2 regions of the Arthrobacter sp. NPDC057013 genome follow, and region 2 is predicted to be linked to the other one. Evidence: riboswitches for the same ligand, from Rfam matches in the RefSeq annotation. Region 2 holds a riboswitch; the other holds the start of a gene.
What was found. A riboswitch is a leader RNA that binds a small molecule or an ion and turns the genes downstream of it on or off. The one in region 2 is predicted to bind glycine.
Positions count from the first base shown of each region.

Region 1: linked by a shared signal. The riboswitch ahead of gcvP (aminomethyl-transferring glycine dehydrogenase) and the one ahead of gcvP (aminomethyl-transferring glycine dehydrogenase) in region 2 are both predicted to bind glycine.

Region 1 is NZ_JBHUSE010000003.1:1,712-11,765, reverse strand. Features, by position in the region: gene gcvP (aminomethyl-transferring glycine dehydrogenase) at 1-2,498, opposite strand, end outside; glycine riboswitch at 2,688-2,786, opposite strand; gene ACFTSA_RS05630 (TetR/AcrR family transcriptional regulator) at 2,887-3,426, opposite strand; gene ACFTSA_RS05625 (MFS transporter) at 3,493-5,064, shown strand; gene ACFTSA_RS05620 (Dps family protein) at 5,167-5,646, opposite strand; gene ACFTSA_RS05615 (nitrilase-related carbon-nitrogen hydrolase) at 5,862-6,896, shown strand; gene ACFTSA_RS05610 (agmatine/peptidylarginine deiminase) at 6,893-7,918, shown strand; gene ACFTSA_RS05605 (APC family permease) at 7,931-9,493, shown strand; gene ACFTSA_RS05600 (hypothetical protein) at 9,614-10,054, opposite strand, start outside.
Region 2 is NZ_JBHUSE010000030.1:22,155-32,208, reverse strand. Features, by position in the region: gene gcvP (aminomethyl-transferring glycine dehydrogenase) at 1-1,257, opposite strand, end outside; glycine riboswitch at 1,406-1,506, opposite strand; glycine riboswitch at 1,709-1,806, shown strand; gene cycA (D-serine/D-alanine/glycine transporter) at 1,955-3,481, shown strand; gene purU (formyltetrahydrofolate deformylase) at 3,478-4,395, shown strand; gene ACFTSA_RS23365 (methylenetetrahydrofolate reductase) at 4,426-5,235, shown strand; gene ACFTSA_RS23360 (hypothetical protein) at 5,430-5,642, opposite strand; gene ACFTSA_RS23355 (NtaA/DmoA family FMN-dependent monooxygenase) at 5,647-7,074, opposite strand; gene ACFTSA_RS23350 (LLM class flavin-dependent oxidoreductase) at 7,085-8,242, opposite strand; gene ACFTSA_RS23345 (DUF1684 domain-containing protein) at 8,239-9,105, opposite strand; gene ACFTSA_RS23340 (ABC transporter substrate-binding protein) at 9,126-10,054, opposite strand, start outside.

The DNA.
Region 1 (10,054 bases), on a different contig from region 2:
AAGCCGTAGTCGATCAGGCGCTTGGCCACGTCCTCGGCGGTCACGCCGGTCCGTGCTGTGAGCTCGCGCAGGTCCAGGATGCACTCGTGCGCCACCAGCCCGCCCTCGCCGGTGTAGAGCACGGGGAAGAAGTCGTTGAGGCTGGCCGCCACGTAGTTTGCGGCGAGCAGCGCGGACTTGGTGGCCTCGGCCAGGCCGGCCCCGCCCATGAGCTTCACGTACGCCCAGGAGATGGGCAGCACGCCGGCGGAGCCGAAGCGCGAGGCGGAGATCGGAACGCAGTCGCCTTCGGTCCAGGTGGCCGCGTCGCCCGGCATGAACGGGGCCAGGTGCGCCTTCGCCGCAACAGGTCCGACGCCGGGTCCGCCGCCGCCGTGCGGGATGCAGAACGTCTTGTGCAGGTTCAGGTGTGAGACGTCGCCGCCGAACTTGCCCGGCTGGGCCAGGCCAACGAGGGCGTTGAGGTTTGCCCCATCGATGTACACCTGGCCGCCGGCCGCATGGATGGCGTCGCAGACCTCGCGGACGTCGGCGTCGTACACCCCGTGGGTGGACGGGTAGGTGATCATGATGCAGGACAGGGCGTCCTTGTTGGCCTCGATCTTGGCGTACAGGTCGGTGTGGTCGATCGTGCCGTCGGCCGCAGTGGCCACCACCACGACCTTCATGCCGGCCAGCACGGCCGAGGCCGCGTTGGTGCCATGGGCGGAGGCCGGGATCAGGCAGACGTTGCGCTGCTCGTCGCCGCGGGACAGGTGGTAGCCGCGGATGGCCAGCAGTCCGGCGAGCTCGCCCTGGGAACCGGCGTTCGGCTGGATGGACACCTGGTCATAGCCGGTGATCTCGGTCAGCTGCGCCTCGAGGTCGGCGATCAGCTCGCGCCAGCCGGCGGTCTGGGAATCGGGGGCAAACGGGTGGATCGAGGCGAACTCCGGCCAGGAGATGGCCTCCATCTCGGCCGTGGCGTTCAGCTTCATGGTGCAGGAACCCAGCGGGATCATGGTGCGGTCCAGCGCCAGGTCGCGGTCGGAGAGCTTGCGGATGTAGCGCAGCAGCTGGGTCTCCGAGCGGTGCGTGTTGAACACCGGGTGCTGCAGGTACGCGGAGGAACGTTCGACGGCGGCGTCCAGGACGAAACCGTCGGTCGCCTCCACTGCCTCGGCACCGAAGGCTGCGAGCAGGTCGGCCACGATGGCCGTCGTCGTGGTTTCATCGGCGGAGATGCCGACGGTGTCGGCGTCGATGCTGCGGAGGTTGATGCCCCTCTGCTCGGCGGCGGCGACGATGCCGGCGGCCTTGCCCGGGACGGACACCGTCACGGTGTCGAAGAAGCTGGTGTGCAGGACGTCCAGCCCGGCAGCCTTGAGAGATGCGGCCAGGGTCCTGGCGTGGGCGTGGGCGGTTTCGGCGATCGCCTTCAGGCCCTCCGGCCCGTGGTAGACGGCGTACATGGACGCGACGATGGCCAGCAGTGCCTGCGCGGTGCAGATGTTGGACGTGGCCTTCTCGCGGCGGATGTGCTGTTCGCGGGTCTGCAGCGCCAGGCGGTAGGCCGGGACGCCGGCGTTGTCCTTGGAAACGCCTACCAGGCGGCCGGGCAGGGAGCGTTCAAGACCCTTCTGCACGGCCATGTAGGCCGCGTGCGGGCCGCCGTAGAACAGCGGAACGCCCAGGCGCTGGGCGGAGCCGACGGCGATGTCCGCGCCCTGCTCGCCCGGAGGCGTGATCAGGGTCAGGGCCAGCAGGTCGGCGGCCACGGTGACCAGGGCGCCGCGTTCCTTGGCGGCGGCGATGACCTCGCTGTGGTCGAAGACGCGGCCGGAGACACCGGGCTGCTGGAGGACGACGCCGTTAATGTCGCCGTCGGGCAGTCCCTGGGAAAGGTCGGCGACCTCCACCTCGAAACCAAGCGCCTCGGCGCGGCCCTTGACGACGGCGATGGTCTGCGGCAGGCAGTCCGCGTCCAGGACGGTCTTGCCGTCGTGGGCGGCCTTGTTCTTGTTGGCCCGGCGCATCAGCAGCACGGCCTCAGCCACTGCCGTTGCTTCGTCCAGCAGCGAGGCGTTGGCGATGGGCAGGCCCACGAGGTCCTGGACCATGGTCTGGAAGTTCAGCAGCGCCTCGAGCCGGCCCTGGGAAATCTCCGGCTGGTACGGGGTGTAGGCCGTGTACCAGGCGGGTGCTTCAAGGATGTTGCGGCGGATCACCGGGGGCGTCACGGTGTCGTAGTAGCCCTGGCCGATCATCTGGACGGCGGTCTTGTTCTTGGCCGCGAGCTTACGGAGTTCGGCCAGGGCTTCAACCTCGCTCAGCGCCGGAGCGAGCTGCAGCGCGGAGTCCTGGCGGATGTCGTTCGGCACCGCCGTATCAACCAGCGCGTCGACGGTGTCGTAGCCGACGGCCTTGAGCATGGCTTCGACGTCGGCCTGGCGGCGGGCGCCAATGTGCCGGTCGACGAAGGACGAGGAGGCTGAATTAACGGTCAAAAGGAACTCCATAACTAAGGCGGCGCAGGGTACGCCACATTGATTCGGGTTCCTCCCCGCTCTGTATTGGACCTGAGAGTTTCCGCGTTGCTGCACTTTCGCACAGCACCGCTTGCACCGTCGGTGAGCACAGCATGCCCTGAACCATCCGCACGAAGGCGGAACATGGCGGGCGGGCAGCCTGCTGCTTTCCAGAGTTGCCTTGCCGCGGCGGTACATGGGCCTGAGAGATTCCTGGGGAGGTTTTGCTCCTACGGCGCCTGCTTGTACCTACTTGCAGGACTCTCCCGCCGCAGATCAAAGGCTTATTCAATTGAGCGGTGACAGCTGTCACAGAGGCTATTGTCCTACGCCGGGAACGCGTCTGCAAACTGTGGCAGCGTGGGTTGGCACACGCCACTCACCGCCTGAGGCGGTCAAGGGCGGCAAGGAGGCTTTCGACGTCGGCCGCGGTCTCGGACGGCGACGCTGCCGGCCCGATGGACAGCATGGCGTTGAAATAGAGTCCGTCACCCATGTACAGGACGGCCCTGGCCAGGCCCGGCCCGACGTCGCGGGCGATCTCGTCCAGCCACCGCTGCTGGATGTGCGCGAACCGGCGCCGGGTCCCCTCGTGCGCCACCTCGGCCAACCGCGTCGCGGCAACGATGGCACGGTCCAGCGGGGTGTCCGCCCAGACGGACGACCTGATGAAGTAGGCGGCCGCACCCTCGGTGGCCGCAGCCATGGCCTGCGCGTCCGCCTCCGCGAACTCATCGAGCCGGTCCAGCAGGGCACCGATCAGCGCTTCCTTGTTCGGAAAGTGGTACAGGAGCCCGCCCTTGGATACACCCGCCCGAGCAGCCACGGCGTCAAGGGTGGCTGCACGTTCCCCCACCTCAATCAGGAGGGATTCAAACGCGTCGAGGACTGCGCCGCGGGCGACCGGTTTTCTGGGCATGGCTTCCATCATGCCGGTTCCGGGCCGGGGTTTATAACTATACCGTCCGGACGGTATAGTTAACTCATGACCCTGCATCCAGCCCTTTCCCCGGAGCGCACTCCCGCAAGCCAGGCCGGCGGCGTGCGCGACTGGTTCGCCCTGGCCCTGCTGATGTTCCCGGTCCTCCTGGTGGCCGTGGACAACACCGCGCTGACGTTTGCCCTTCCGGCGATCGCCCGCAGCCTCGACCCCACGGGCGTGCAGCTGTTGTGGATAGTGGACGCCTATGCCCTTGTCCTCGCCGGACTCCTGGTGGCTATGGGCAGCCTCGGCGACAGAATCGGGCGCCGCCGGCTGCTGCTGGTCGGCATTTCGGGTTTCGCGCTGGTCTCGGCGGCGTCGGCCTTTGCCCCGAGCGCCGAATGGCTGATTGCCGGCCGCGCGGCCATGGGATTCTTCGGCGCCACGCTCATGCCGTCCACACTTTCCCTGATCCGCAACATTTTCCGGGAGCCCGGCCGGCGGAGGCTGGCGGTGGCCATCTGGGCCGCGGGCTTCTCCGGCGGCGCTGCGCTGGGTCCGATTTTTGGCGGCTGGCTCGTGGAGCATTTCCGGTGGGGCGCCGTCCTGCTCGTGGCCGTGCCCATCATGCTGCCGCCGCTGGTTCTGGGCCGCTTCCTCATTCCGGAATCCAGGGACCCCAACCCGGGCAAAGTGGACCTGGCCAGCGTGGCGCTGTCCATGCTGACCATGGCGCCTGTGGTCTACGGCATCAAGGAACTGGCCACGCATGGACCGGGCGTGACGTCGCTCGGAGTCCTGGCGTTTGGACTGGCCACGGGCCTTGTGTTCATCCGCCGCCAGCAGGCCCTCGCGTCCCGGATGGTGGACACATCCCCGCTGCTGGACATGTCACTGTTCAGGAACCGCGTGTTCAGCACGGCGATCACGGCGAACATCCTGGCCCTGTTCTCCTACAACGGCTTCATCCTGTTCCTGGCCCAGCACCTGCAGCTGCTCGAGGGAATGTCGCCGTCAGAGTCGGGCACCGCCATGCTGCCGGCCCTGACGGCCACCGTGGTGGCGGGCCTGCTCGTGGTTCCGCTGGTCCGGAAGGTCCGGCCGGGCTTTGTGGTGGCGGCGGGACTGGCGCTGAGCGCCGCCGGGTACTGCATAGTTGCGTTCGGGAATCACGACGCCGGGCCCACCGCGCTGTTGGCCGCCCTCCTCATCCTGGCGCTGGGTGTGGGGTCGGCGGAGACTATCTCGAACGATCTGATTCTGGGAGCGGTCCCGGCGGAGAAAGCGGGAGCGGCTGCGGCGATTTCCGAGACGGGCTACGAAGTGGGATCGCTCCTCGGGACAGCCATCCTGGGGTCCATCCTCACTGCGTCATACCAGCAGCACCTCACCCTGCCCGGGGCTGTGGCGCAGACGGTCCCTGCCGGGTCAGCGGACCAGGCCAGGGAAACGCTGGCGGGCGCCATGGAGGTCGCCGGATCCCTGCCGGCCCCGCTGGCCGAGGGGCTTAAGGCGGCTGCCCGGGCGGCGTTCGATTCCGGCGTCCATATCACTGCGGCGATTGCGCTGGTACTGATGGCCGCAGCGTCGGTGCTGGCCGCCGTCGTTCTTCGCCGGATTCCGCACGCAAAGTAAACCGGCCGGACGCAAGGCCGCCGGCACAGAAAAGGGCAGCCCGGGAGAATTTTTCTCCGGGGCTGCCCTTTGCCGTCGGCGCGGGTATATCCAGCCGGCCCGCTACTTGACGTCAGGGTGCGTGACGCTGGCGGACGCCTTCATGTTCTCGGCACCCACCATCCACGCGTACTGCTCGAGCTTTTCAATGAAGGTGTGCAGCAGGTCCGCGGTGGTGGGGTCTTCCTCATCCACCTCGTCATGAACCTTGCGCATGGTGCCCACTGCCGCTTCGAGTGCCGCCACGATACGGTCGATCGCATCCTTGGTGTTGATGAGCCCGTCCGGGAACTGCGGAAGGTGGGTCGCCTTCGCCACGGTGGCGCTGCGCCCGTCGGGCAGGGCATGCAGGGCACGCATGCGCTCGGCGATGTCATCGGCGAAGGCGCGGGCGGCGTCCACGATCTCGTCGAGCTGAAGGTGCAGATCCCTGAAGTTGGTTCCAACAATATTCCAGTGCGCCTGCTTGCCCTGGATGTGCAGTTCGATCAGGTCCGTTAGGACGGCCTGCATGTTATTGGTCAGTGTCGGTGAAGCCTTCATGAATCCTCCTCGATTGGTCCAGTGGTCTCGACGCTACCGCAGCCGTGCCGGCACGGGGAGCGTCGGCGAGCGAATTTCACGATCAGCTTACTTACTACTTGGCGGGTCATAAATGATCGGCATTCAAATACCCCTTGCCACACCCGCGCGGCACGTGCATACTAAATGAACGTCATTCATTTAGTGACGGTCGTCTCACTGGAGTAATCATCATCATGATCGAAATAACCTGCCTCAACGCGCCTGCTTCGCTCGCCCGGACAGCGCCGTCCGGCCGCCCCGCCCTGAGGGTCGGCCTCGTGCAGCACCGCTGGCACAGCAGCGAAGCCGCACTCCGCGCCGAACTCAACGACGGCATCGACCGGGCCGCAGGGCTGGGCGCCACCGTGGTGTTCCTGCCCGAACTCACCCTCTCCCGCTACCCCGCAGACCAGGTTCCGGAGAATGACCTCGCACGGCAGGGCCAGGACCGGCCCCGCCCCTCCGACGGCGCCGAGGACCTGCTGACCGGCCCCACCTTCCGCTTCGCAGCCGAGGCCGCCCGCCGGAACGGCATCACCGTCCACGCCTCGCTCTACCAGCACGCCGGCAACCCGGACGGCTCGGATGACGGCCTCGGGCTGAACACCTCCATCCTCGTGTCCCCGGCCGGCGAGCTCCTGGCCCGTACGCACAAGCTGCACATCCCGGTGACCGCCGGATACTACGAGGACAAGTTCTTCCGCCAGGGCCCGGTGTCCGGGGACGCCTACCAGGTCCACGCCCCGGCCGAACTCGGCGGCGCCCGGCTGGGCATGCCCACCTGCTGGGACGAATGGTTCCCCGAACTGGCCCGCATGTACTCCCTCGGCGGCGCCGAGCTGCTGGTCTACCCGACGGCGATCGGTTCAGAACCGCTGTTCCCGGACTTTGACACCCAACCCCTCTGGCAGCAGGTCATTGTGGGCAACGGCATCGCGAACGGCCTGTTCATGGTGGTCCCGAACCGCTGGGGCCAGGAAGGCAGCCTGAACTTCTACGGCTCCTCCTTCATCTCCGACCCCTACGGACGCATCCTGGTCCAGGCTCCGCGCGACGAGTCTGCGGTCCTCGTGGCCGACCTCGACCTGGACCAGCGCAAGGACTGGCTGACGCTGTTCCCTTTCCTCACCACCCGCCGCCCGGACACCTACGACCGGCTCACCGAACCGGTCCGACCCGAGGAGCCGTTTGGCACCGAAATCGCGGCGAATGTGGAGGTAAACGCATGAGCACGTGGCGCATGCCGGCGGAGACGGCGCGCCAGGAGCGGCTCTGGATGGCCTTCCCCACGGGCGGCTACACCCTCGGCGACACCGCGGAGGCGGCGCACGCCGCCCGTTCCGTCTGGGCCGCCGTCGCGAACGCCGCCGTCGAGTTTGAACCGGTCACCATGGTGGTGGACCCGTCCGACGTCGGAACCGCCGCCCGCTACCTTGCCCCCGCCGTCGAGGTGCTGACGGCGGAACTCAACGACGCCTGGATGCGCGACATCGGCCCGACGTTTGTGCTGGACGGAAACGGCGCCCTGGGCGCCGTCGACTGGGTCTTCAACGGCTGGGGTGCCCAGGACTGGGCCAGCTGGGACAAGGATTCCCTGGTCGCCGCCGAAGTTGCAGGCCGGTCCCGCGCCCGGCACCTCGTGTCCGAACTGGTCAACGAGGGCGGCGGCATCCAGGTGGACGGCGAGGGCACGGTTCTGGTCACCGAGACGGTGCAGCTGGATCCGGGCCGTAATCCCGGACTCAGCAAGGCCGACGTCGAGGCCGAACTGGCCAGGACCATCGGCGCCAAAAAGGTCATCTGGCTGCCGCGCGGGCTCACCCGCGACTCACAGCGGTTCGGAACGCGCGGGCACGTGGACATCGTTGCCGCCATCCCGTCCCCGGGCACACTGCTGGTCCACTCCCAGCAGAACCCCGCCCACCCGGACTACGAGGTGAGCCGGGAAATCATCAGCTTCCTGTCCTCCACCACGGACGCTGCCGGCCGGGAATGGAGGATCATCGAGGTCCCGGCGCCCGTCGCCCTGACGGATCCGGAAGGTTTCGTGGACTACAGCTACATCAACCACGTTGTGGTCAACGGCGGCGTCATCGCCTGCACGTTCTCCGACCCCAACGACGAGAAGGCACTCCGCATCATCGCGGACGCATATCCCGGGCGCAAGGTGGTGGGCATCGATGCCCGCGAATTCTTCGCCCGCGGCGGGGGAATCCACTGCATCACCCAGCAGCAGCCCGCTGCCGCCTAGAAAGGGCCTGTCATGAGCCAAACCACGAGCATCCAGCCCGACGGGAAGAGCTCTTCCCCGGCCGGCGAAGCAACGCACGGCATCACCGGGAAGGGCCTGAAGGGCGGGCAGCTGGGCCTCCTGGCCGTCGTCGTCCTGGGTATATCCTCGGTGGCTCCGGCCTACAGCCTCACCAGTTCGTTGGGGCCTGCCGTCGGGACCGTGGGCGTGCAGTTGCCGGCGATCTTTATCGTCGCCTTTATCCCGATGATCCTGGTGGCATTCGCCTACCGCGAGCTGAACGCCGACTCCCCGGACAGCGGGACCACGTTCACGTGGACCACAAAAGCGTTCGGCCCCTTCGTCGGCTGGCTGGGCGGCTGGGGCCTGCTCGCCGCGAACATCATTGTTTTGTCCAACCTGGCAGGCGTCGCGGTGGACTTCTTCTATCTCTTCCTGGCCCAGGTGTTCAACAACCCCGGGCTCGCGGACCTGACCTCCAACACGGCAGTCAACATTGCCACCTGCCTCACGTTCGTGGCTCTGGCCGTCTGGGTCAGCTACCGCGGCCTGCACGCCACCAAGCTCGTGCAGTACAGCCTGGTCGGTTTTCAGGTCCTGGTCCTGGTCCTGTTCATCATCATGGCGCTCACGCATGCAGCGTCCGGTGACGCCGGTACATCCCTCGCGTTCAGTTGGGACTGGTTCAACCCCGCGAAGATCGAGAGCTTCGAGCAGTTCACCGCCGGCATGTCACTGGCCGTCTTTGTCTACTGGGGCTGGGACGTGTGCTTGACGGTGAATGAGGAAACCAAGGGCGGCAGGGGCACAGCGGGCAAGGCGGGAACCACGACGGCGGTCGCCGTCCTGGCCCTCTACCTCGCCGTGATCGTGGCCACCATGATGGTGGCCGGCACGGGCGCCGACGGCATTGGCCTGAACAACCCGGACAACCAGTCGAATATCTTCGCGGCCCTGGCCTCGCCGGTCATGGGTCCGCTGGCCATCCTCATGTCTCTCGCCGTGCTCTCCGGCACCGCCTCGTCCCTGCAGTCCACGATGGCCTCCCCGGCACGCAGCCTGCTGGCGATGGGCCACTACGGCGCGCTCCCGCCGCGTTTCGCGTCGGTCAGCAAGCGCTTCGGGTCCCCCGGCTTCGCAACGCTGGTCGCGGGCGGGATCTCCGGCGGCTTCTACGCGGTCATGAAGGTGGTCAGCGAGAACGTCCTCAACGACACCATCCTGGCGCTGGGCCTGATGATCTGCTTCTACTACGGCCTCACCGCCTTCGCCTGCACGTGGTACTTCCGGCACAGCCTGTTCTCCAGCGTCCGCAACTTCTTCATGCGGCTGCTGTTCCCCATGCTGGGCGGACTGGTCCTCACCGTCGTCTTCATCCAGACGGCCGTGGACAGCTGGGCCCCGGAATTCGGCAGTGGTTCGGAGATCTTCGGCGTGGGGCTCGTGTTCGTGCTCGGCGTGGGGATTCTGGCCCTCGGGGTCGTCCTCATGCTGGTGATGTCGCGGCTGCGGCCCGGCTACTTCCGCGGGGACACCATCCGCCAGGACACCCCGGCACTGGTGGTTCCCGAATAGCGGCTGGTCCCCGAATAGCGCCATCCACCTGCAGCGATGCCCCGCTTCCCGGTCCGGGAGGCGGGGCATCGCTGTATCTAATTCTGCTCCCCTACTGCGGGCATCTCACCAGTAGCGGGCTCACCAGTAGTGGGCGACGTCGACGACAAGCCGGGAACCGGAGCCGGGACCATCCAGGGTGTACACCTTGAACGGCAGCCGGGCACGAACGCCCAGGCCAAGGGTGGTGTAGCCCTCGAAGCTGCCGGCCCACGCCACCTGCCGGAACGTGTGATACCCGGACACATTGGTTACCTCGGACCGGTTGGCCGGGTTGAAGGTGGCCTTGCCCGTGGCATTGTCATAGGCCGGCGAGTTGATGGTGAGCTGCAGGAATGCGCGGCCGCGGAGCTTGAGCGGCAGGCCGGAGCCTTCCTGTGCCACCTCGGAAACGTAGCGGACGTTGTAGCCCTTGGCTTTGCCCTTGAGGTCGATCACGAGGCGGTCAAAGCAGTAGTGCTGCCCGGTGCGGACGTTGGTGATGGCTGCCGTGCTCATGGTCTTGTCAGCCTTCGCCAGCGA
Region 2 (10,054 bases):
GGTGTCCGCGTCAATGAGGCGCAGGTTGATCCCGCGGGCTTCCGCCGCGGTGATGACTTTGGTGGCCTTGCCGGGCACACGCACGGTGAGGGTGTCGAAGAAGGAGTCGTTGACGAGCTCGCGGCCGGCTGCTGTGAGCGCGGCGGCGAGGACGCGGGCTTTGGTGTGGACGGTCTCGGCGATTGCCTTCAGGCCGTCGGGGCCGTGGTAGACGGCGTAGAAAGAGGACACGATGGCGAGCAGCGCCTGGGCGGTGCAGATGTTGGAGGTCGCCTTCTCGCGGCGGATGTGCTGTTCGCGGGTCTGCAGCGCGAGGCGGTAGGCGGGGGCGCCGGCGTTGTCCTTCGAGACGCCCACGATGCGGCCAGGGAGCGTGCGCTCCATGCCGGTGCGCACCGCCATGTACGCCGCGTGCGGGCCGCCGAAGAACAGCGGCACCCCGAATCGCTGGGCGGTTCCGACGGCGATGTCGGCTCCCTGCTCGCCGGGAGGCGTGATGAGGGTGAGGGCCAGCAGGTCGGCGGCCACGGTGACCAGGGCGCCGCGTTCCTTCGCGGCGGCGATGACGCCTGACTGATCCCACACGCGGCCAGAAACGCCGGGCTGCTGGAGGACGACGCCGTTGATGCCGCCGTCGGGCAGTCCCTGGGAAAGGTCTGCGACCTCCACCTGGAAGCCGAGGGCCTCGGCGCGGCCCTTGACGATGGCGATGGTCTGGGGGAGGCAGTCGGCGTCCAGGACCGTCTTGCCGTCCTTGGCCCCTGCGTTCTTGTTGGCCCGGCGCATCAGGAGCACGGCCTCGGCCACGGCGGTGGCTTCGTCCAGCAGCGATGCGTTGGCGACCGGCAGCGCGGTCAGGTCCTGGACCATGGTCTGGAAGTTCAGCAGCGCCTCGAGCCGGCCCTGCGAGATCTCCGGCTGGTACGGGGTGTAGGCCGTGTACCAGGCGGGGGCTTCGAGGACGTTGCGGCGGATCACCGGCGGCGTCACCGTGTCGTAGTAGCCTTGGCCGATCATCTGGACGGCGGTCTTGTTCTTGGCGGCCAGGCGGCGGAGCTCGGCCAGGACCTCAACCTCGCTCAGCGCTGCGGTGAGCTGGAGGGCATTCTCCTGGCGGATGGACGCCGGGACGGCGGTATCAACGAGGCCATCGACACTGTCATAGCCGATGTTCTTGAGCATGCTGTCGATATCGGCCTGGCGGCGGGCGCCGATATGCCGGTCGGCGAACGTTGATGGATGCGATTGAATCGTCATGAGGAACTCCAGGTCTGGCCGGCCACTGGTGGCACGGCATGGATTGGGTTCCTCCCCGCTCTGTATTGGACCTGAGAGATTCCGCGGACATGGTTCTTCGCTTGCACCGTCGGTGAGCCCGGTTACCCGAACTGCTTTCCAGAGTTGCCTGGCCGCGGCGGTACGGGGGCCTGAGAGATTCCTGGGGAGGATTTGCTCCTACGGCGCCTGCCCGGTGAATGACTGGGAGGACTCTCCCGCCACGGTTCGAAAGGCTATGAAGATGTGGGGTGATTCGGCTCACAAGCTACAGGACATTTCCGTCTCTGCCAAATCCGGGCCCCGTTTGACATTTCTTCGTGACCGAGACCACACTGATCCGGTGGCCAGCGGGGCCGCGCTGGCCGGCACGGGCCGGAACGGCGGCTGCCGCCGGGACGCATTATTTTCCCAACATAATTGAAAAAGCTTACGATCTGCGGCGGGAGAGCCCTGCCGGTACGTTCAGCAGGCGCCGTAGGAGCAAATCCTCCCCAGGAAACTCTCAGGCCCACGTACCGCCGCGGCGAGGCAACTCTGGAAAGCAGGCAGGCGCGTCCTGTCTCACCGACGGTGCAAGCGGACGGCCCTGTCCGCGGAATCTCTCAGGTCCCATACAGAGCGGGGAGGAACCGAATCAGTGTGGCCGTCCAAGGCCACTTGAACGATGGAGTTCCTTATGACGATTCATCCTCCAGCCTCCCCAACCGGTTCCCCAACCGGTTCCCCAGCCGGTTCTCCGGCCGGCGAGGCTCCCCGCCTGGAGCGGCAGCTGAGCAACCGGCACATCCAGCTCATCGCCATCGGCGGCGCCATTGGCACGGGCCTCTTCATGGGCTCCGGCAAGACCATTTCTGCGGCCGGCCCGTCCGTGATCTTCGTGTACACGATCATTGGCTTCATGCTCTTCTTCGTCATGCGGGCCATGGGCGAGCTGCTGCTGAGCAACCTGAACTACAAGTCCTTCAGCGACTTCGCCGCCGACCTGCTGGGGCCGTGGGCAGGATTCTTCACCGGCTGGACCTACTGGTTCTGCTGGGTGATCACCGGAATCGCGGACGTCATTGCCATCGCAGGGTACTCCCGGGAGCTCTGGCCGGGGCTGCCCCTCTGGATCCCGGGCCTGGCCACCGTGGCCATCCTGCTGCTGCTGAACCTCACCACCGTCAAGGCGTTCGGTGAGACCGAATTCTGGTTTGCCCTGATCAAGATCATCGCCATCGCCGCTCTGATCGTGGTGGGCATGTTCATGATCTTCACCGGATTCCAGAGCGACGCCGGACAGGCCAGCTTCACCAACCTGTGGAGCCATGGCGGCTTCTTCCCCAACGAATTCATGGGCTTCGTGGCCGGCTTCCAGATTGCCGTGTTCGCGTTTGTGGGCATCGAACTGGTGGGCACCACGGCCGCCGAGGCCAAGAACCCCGAGAAGAACCTCCCCAAGGCCATCAACTCCATCCCGGTGCGCGTGCTGCTCTTCTACGTGGGTGCCCTGATCATCCTGATGTCCGTCACGCCGTGGACCCAGTTCGCTGCAGGCCACAGCCCGTTCATTGCGATGTTCTCGCTGGCCGGACTCGGGGCTGCCGCCACGGTGGTCAACCTGGTGGTGCTGACCTCGGCGATGTCCTCGGCCAACTCCGGGATCTACTCCACCTCGCGCATGGTCTACGGCCTCGCCCAGGAGGGCGACGCGCCGGCCGCCTTCGGCAGCCTGTCCCGCCGCAAGGTCCCCAACAACGCCCTGTTCCTGTCCTGCGTGCTGCTGCTCTCCGGCGTGGTGCTCATGTACGCCGGCCAGGACGTGGGCAAGGCGTTCGACATGGTCACCACCGTTTCGGCCGTCTGCTTCGTCTTCGTCTGGTCGGTTATCCTGGCCAGCTACATCGCCTTCCGGCGCCGCCGGCCGCACCTGCACACCGCCTCCAGGTTCAAGATGCCCGGCGGCATTCCCATGGTGTGGGTGGTCTTCGCCTTCTTCGCCTTCGTCCTGTGGACCCTGACCACCCAGCCGGACACGCTGACCGCGCTGCTGGTCACGCCCGTCTGGTTCGTCCTGCTCGGTGCGGCCTGGCTGGTTCTGCGCCGCCGGCCCGCGCACCTGGCACGCTACGCCGCGTTCCAGGATGAGCTGAAGGCTGAGGAGACCGCCGCCCGCGGGCAAGCGGACCGGCGTCTCGAGGAGAAGGAAAGCGTTCAGGGATGATCAGGACAGAGGAAAGCCCGACGGCGGTGCGCCAGGCCCGCGGGGCCCGGATTCCCGGGGCCGGTGTGGAGTTTGTGCTCACCTTCCATTGCCCGGATTCCCTGGGAATCGTCCAGGCGGTCGCGGAATTCCTGCTCAGGCAGGAGTGCTACATCGTCGACCTCAAGCAGTTCGGCGACCGGACGGCGGGACAGTTTTTCATGAGGGTCCACTTCGCCTCGCCGGGTGACACGGGCGCCGTCGAACAGCTGAGGGACAGCTTCGCGCCGCTGGCAGGACAGTGGGGCATGGACTGGCGCCTCGAGCGCCATGACCGCAAGCAGCGGATCCTGGTGATGGTGTCCAAGTACGATCACTGCCTCAACGACCTGCTGGTCCGCGCCCGCAGCGGCGAACTGCCGGTGGAGATAGCAGCAGTCGTGTCCAATCACCCGGACCTGGAAGGGCTCGCGGCCTGGCACGGGGTCCCGTTCCACCACATCCCCGTGACGCCGGAGACCAAACCGGCAGCGGAAGCCAAGCTCCTGGAACTGGTGGAGGCGTCCGCCGTCGAACTGGTGGTTCTGGCCCGCTACATGCAGGTTCTCAGCGACTCCGCCACGGCACGGCTCGCCGGCAAGGCCATCAACATCCACCATTCCTTCCTGCCCAGCTTCAAGGGCGCCAAGCCATACCATCAGGCACATGAGCGCGGAGTAAAGACGGTCGGCGCCACGGCCCACTACGTAAATTCGGAGCTTGATGAGGGGCCGATCATTGCGCAGCAGGTGATCGAGGTGGACCACACCTACACTCCCGCTGACCTCGTGTCCGTGGGCAAGGACGCGGAGTGCAAGGCGCTGACGAATGCCGTGCGCTGGCACGCCGAAGGAAGAATCATCCTGTCCGGGAACCGCACGGTTATCCTCCGCTGACAGCCCATCCAACCAGACCTGGAGTTGCTCATGACGAACCAATTGCCTGTGCGCCTGGAGATCATCCCCACGGACGGCATCATTCCCAAAGTCCGGGCGCAGGTCCCCGACGGATCAACGCTGACGGTGACGTGCCTGCCGCACCACGGGGTTGAGGCCACCGTGCGGGCCGCGGTCCAGCTTGGCCAGCTGGGCTACAACGTGATTCCGCATCTGGCGGCCCGAAGCATCGGAAGCCGCGCCCAGCTGGCGGGCCTGCTCCGTGACTGCTCCGCAGCCGGGATCACGGAGGTCTTCGCCATCGGCGGGGATGCTGCCGAGGCCGCAGGTCCCTACGGCAACAGCGGCGTGCTCATGGAGGACATCGCCGACCTGACCGGCGGGACCATGGCCATCGGCGTCGCCGGATACCCGGAAGGCCACCCGAAGTGCAATGAGCTGCAGATGCTTGACGCGCTGCTGCAGAAACAGCACCTGGCCTCCACTGTGGTGACGCAGATGTGCTTTTCCGCGCCCAGAATCGGCTGGTACGCCGAACTGCTGCGCCGCGAAGGCGTCGACCTCCCCATCTGGGCGGGGGTTGCCGGGGCCGTCCCGCGGGCCAAGCTGGTCTCGCTGGCCACCAAGATCGGGGTGGGTCCCTCGCTGAAATTCCTGAGCCGCAAGGGGCCCCTCGCCCGCAGGCTCCTGAACGCCGGCAGCTACTCATCCCGGTCCCTGGTTTCCGAGCTGTCCGCCCTGGAACCTGCACTTGAGGGCATCCACCTCTACACCTTCAACGGCCTCGAAACCCAGCCCGCGCTGAACTGGAGCGGCGGGGAAGGCGCGAAGGCTTCCTGAACCGAATCCCGTAACCAGGGCGCAAGAGCCGGCATTTCCTTGCGAGCCCGTTGCACCGGTTTGCGGGCGGCGGCGTCGGCGTTGGCCTGCTCGGACCGGTCTTCGAGTTTGCCGGGACAAAACTCCCATCGATTGCTCCGTAGGTGCCGTTTTGGAGGGGGAATAGGGCACCTGCGGAGCAATCGATGCGGTTACTAGAGGAGCAGCTCCCGGACGGTCAGCTGCAGCCGGATCGAGTCCGCCCCGCCAGCCCCCAGAGCGGCTCCGCCAGCCCCCAGAGCGGCTCCGCCAGCCCCCAGAGCGGCCCCGCGAGGCTCGACGCTGTCCGGCTCGCCGCTGTCACTCGCGGCGACTGCCGCTTCGCCCGCTTCGGCGTCGCGGGTTTGGCTGTCCCGGGCGCTGCCCATTTGCTTAGACCTCCAGTCCGACGGCGGTGCTCCCGGCAGTGTTCCCAACGCAGGCTTCCCGCCGGACCGGCGTCGCCAGGCCGAGGTTCTCGCGCAGCGTGGTGCCGGCGTATTCCGTCGGGTAGACGCCGCGCTCCTGCAGTGCCGGGACGAGGTGGTTGACGATGTCGTCCAGACCGGTGGGAATCAGCCACGGCGAGATGTTGAAGCCGTCCACGGCACCGGTGTGGGCATACTCCGCCAGCCGATCCGCCACCTCGGTGTAGGAACCCGTGAAGCTGGAGTCCCCGCGGCTGGTCCGGGCAGAGACGAACTGCCGGATGGTGAGGCCCTTGTCCTTGGCCTCGGCCCGCCACTGGTCCGCCAGCTGCTTTGCCTTGGCGCCGTGGAAGCCGCTGCCACGGGTCTCGGAGGTCTCCTCCACCACGGGGTCGATGTCCGGCAGCGGGCCGTCGGGATCGAAGCCCTGGAGCTCGCGTCCCCAGAACTGCTCGAGGTAGGCGATGGCCTGCTCGGGACCGATCTGCAGGCTCCGCACCCAGTTCTTCTTCTCGAGCGCCTCCTGTGGGGTGGCGGCGAGGATGAACTCGCTCGCCGGCATGATCCTGACGTCGTTCGCACCACGGCCGGCCTTGACCGTGCGTTCCACGATGTCGCGGCGGAAGTCCAGGGCGTCGTCGAGCTTCGGGTGGGCGGAGAAGATGACGTCGGCCTGCCGGGCAGCGAAGTCGCGGCCCTCCGGTGAGTCGCCGGCTTGGAACAGCACCGGCCGGTACTGGGCGCTGCGCGGGAGCCTGGGCACGTAGTCAACCGTGTAGTGCTTGCCCTCGTGGTGCACCGGCAAGGCCGAACCGGGTGCTGCCCAGGCGGGGGCCCCGGCGGACTGGGCGATGGCGCCGTCCTCCCAGGAGTCCCAGATCCGTTTGGCCGTGTTGACGAACGCCTCGGCATGGACGTACCGGTCCGCGTGGTCCAGGTAGCCGCCGCGGCGGAAGTTCGCACCGGTCCAGGCGTTGTCCGTGGTGACCACGTTCCAGGCCGCGCGGCCTCCGGAGAGCAGGTCCAGGCTGGACAGGCGGTGCGCCAGGTCGGCGGGGTCGTTGTACGTGGTGTTCTGCGTGGCCACCAGGCCGATGCGGCTGGTCACGGAAGCCAGGGCGGCCAGCATGGTCTGCGCGTCCGGCCGGCCGACCACGTCCAGCGCGTGCGGGCGGCCGAGGTGCTCGCGGAGCCGCAGCCCCTCGCCGAGGAAGAACGCAGCGAACAGGCCCCGTTCAGCGGTCTGGGCGATGCGGCGGAACGATTCGAAGTCCGTCTGCGATCCGGATTCCGGCGCCTTCCAGACCGTGCCCGAGTTCACGCCCTGGAAAAAGATGCCGAGCTGCAGCTGGCCCGAGGGCACGAAGCCGTTGCCGATGTGTGCGTCTGTCATGGGTCTCTCCCTAGTTATCGGCCGCGGAAGGCACGGATTCGGCGGCATACCGGCTTGACGGGCGTTGCAGCCCGAGCAGGTCCCGGAAGGTGGATCCCGGCTGCTGCGGTGCGAGCAGGCCCCGGCGCCGGAGGGCAGGAAGCACCAGCTGGGCCAGCTCCTCCAGGTCAACGTCCAGGACTGCGGGGTGGAGGCGCACGCCGTCGGCCGCCTCCAGGACGGAGGCCAGCAGCTCGGTGAGCTCCGCTGCGGTGCCAACGAAACGGGCACGGCTGCTCTGCCAGGGCGTGTGCGCGTCCAGCTCAGCGAGCCGCCCGGCGGCGGTCTGCCCGCGGGCGTCGAGGACGACGTCGAGTTCGGCGATGACGGCGGCCGCTGGGGCCGCGGCGCGGGCCTCGGCGATCTCGCCGGCCAGCAGCTCGGGCGTGGGGGCGGACACAAGGACGGCGTCCGCCGCGCCGGCGGTCGGCTGGTCCCCGCTCAGTTGCTCCCCGTCCAGCAGGCCGGCGGGGGCGAGAACAGGCAGCTGGCCCTGCAGGGGACGGGGAATGATGGACGGTCCCTTGACGGAATAGCCCGCGGCGCTCTCGAAGTCAACGTAGTGCAGCTTGTCGACATCGATGTACCGGCCGGTGGCGACGTCGCGGATCACGGCGTCGTCCTCCCAGGAGTCCCAAAGCCGGCGGCCGACCTCGATCGAATCCGCGGCTTCCCGGCCCAGTCCGTCAGCAGCGACAACGGAACGTCCGACGGCGGCAGCATCCGCCACCCGGTCCGACGCCGCCACCAGCCACCCGGCGCGGCCGCCGGACACGTAGTCAAGGCTGGCCAGCTGCGTGGAGATGTGGAACGGTTCGGTGTAGACCGTATCCACCTCGGGCACCAGCACGATGGAACTGGTGACGGGCCCGGCAAAAGCTGCGCGCTGCAGGGCGTTCAGCCGGCCCGGGATGTCGCGGCCGCCGGGCCCGGAAGATGCGGGGGCCAGCGATCCGTCCGCGAACGTGGCCACGTGGAACCCGGCTGACTCGGCGGCCAGCGCCGTGGCGCGGACGCGCGTGCCGTCGAGCAGTTCGGCGGGGGTGTGCCGGGCCTTCCGCCAGGCGGCGGGGTGCGCCCCGTCGCCGTCCAGTTCGAGGGCCAGGAAGGAATTGGCTGCAGGGCTCACGGTCCGGTCTGCCTTTCGTGGGGGTTCTGTTCGCCCGCTTCGATGGCCACCGGCAGGCGGTTTTCGGCCGGCGGCAGCGGGCAGATGGCGAGGTCGGTGTAGGCGCATGGCAGGTTCACCGCGCGGTTGAAGTCCAGGGCCACGCGGCCGTCAGCGTCCGGCGCCCCCACCGTGAGCGAGCGGTTCGCCGCGTACGTGGTCTTGCCGGACGTTGCGTCGGTGAACAGTACGGACAGGGTGCCCGGCGCGTGGCCGTTAAAGGCCGTGAGCGACAGGTCCTGGCCGTCCAGCTGGAACCGGATCTCGCCGGGTGCTTCGTACACGTGCACAATGCCCTCGACGGCGGCGCCCACCGTGGTGGGCCGGGGCTCGTCGAACGGCACGAACACACCGCCTACGGCGAAGCGCAGGTCCGGCGCGTAGGCCGGAGTGCCGCGGTACCCGGTGAGCAAGGTGTTCTCCGGGTGCCGGGGGCGCACAATGTATTCCCCGCCGCGCTTGGCGAGTTCGACGACGGCGGGACCCGCCGTGAGGTTGATGCCCTCACGTTCGGCGACGGGATCGAAGACGACGGCGGTGCGTCCGTTCCCAGCCGGGCTGCCGTTCAGCTCACGGCCGTTCAATTCCTTACCGTCCCGGAGCAGGCTTTCGCCTGCCTCCAAAACCACGGTGACGGCGTCGTCCCTCACACTCCAGGTACCCGGTACACCCTCAAGCCGGGCAGGTTCCGCCGTCAGCCAGTGCAGGTGGGTGACGGCGAGGAAGCCGTGGGGATCGGCGCGGCGGCGCTCATGCGCAACGTGCCACTGCTCCCATCCGGCGGCGAAGGCTGCGCCGGTTTCAGTGTGCGTAGGGGTGGGCATTGTCGCTCCTTCCTGGAACTTCATTTCGAGTCACCGGTCTTTGCAGCCCCCGTCTGGGTGGACGCGAAGTTGGCTTCGGTCACGGTTCTGGATTCCGGCAGGGCTTCCTCGGACAGCCCCCAGCGGGCCAGCACCTTGCCGTAGGAGCCGTCCTTGATGGCCGAGTTCAGTGCCTCCGTGATGACCGGCGCCAGCCCGTTGCCCTTGAGCGTGGTGGCGGCCACCAGGGTCTCCGACGGCCAGCCGGCGTTGACCTTGCCGACGATCTTCAGGTCGTCGCGGGTGTTTTCCCGGTAGACCGTCGAGGGGTAGGGCGCGATGTTCAGGTCGGTCCGGCCGGAGGACAGCGCCAGGATGGTGTCGGCGTCGGATGAGTAGTACTGGAGGCTGGCGGGTGCCTTGCCCTTGGCCTCGAGCTCCTTGTTCCAGGCCAGCAGGATCTTCTCCTGGTTGGTGCCCGAGCCCACGGAGACCTTCAGGCCGGAGATGTCGTCCGCGCCCTTGATGCTGTAGGAGGAGGACTTCTTCGCCTCGAAGCCCATGTACGCGGCACGGTAGCTGGCGAAGTCGAACAGCTTCACCCGGTCCTTGTTGATGCCCACGTTGGAAAAGACGGCTTCGAAGTCGCCGGACTGCGTTTTCAGGGGCCAGTTCTCCCAGGACGTGACCTGGATGTCCAGCTCGAGGCCCAGCTTGTCCGCCACCAGCTGGGCGAGGTCAATCTCGGAGCCGATGGGCGTCTTGTCGTCGGTGGCGTGGAAGGACAGCGGAATGGAACCGGCAGTGGTGGCCACCGTGAGCTTGCCGTCCTTGCCGATCAGCGCCGGCACCTTCGCGGCCAGCGGGGCATCCTTTTCGGCACGGATCCGCTGCTGGTCCGGTGAGGTGTTGTAGACGACGCCGTTGCGGGCCGCCGTCGTGGCCGCACCTGATGCGGCACCGGTTGAAC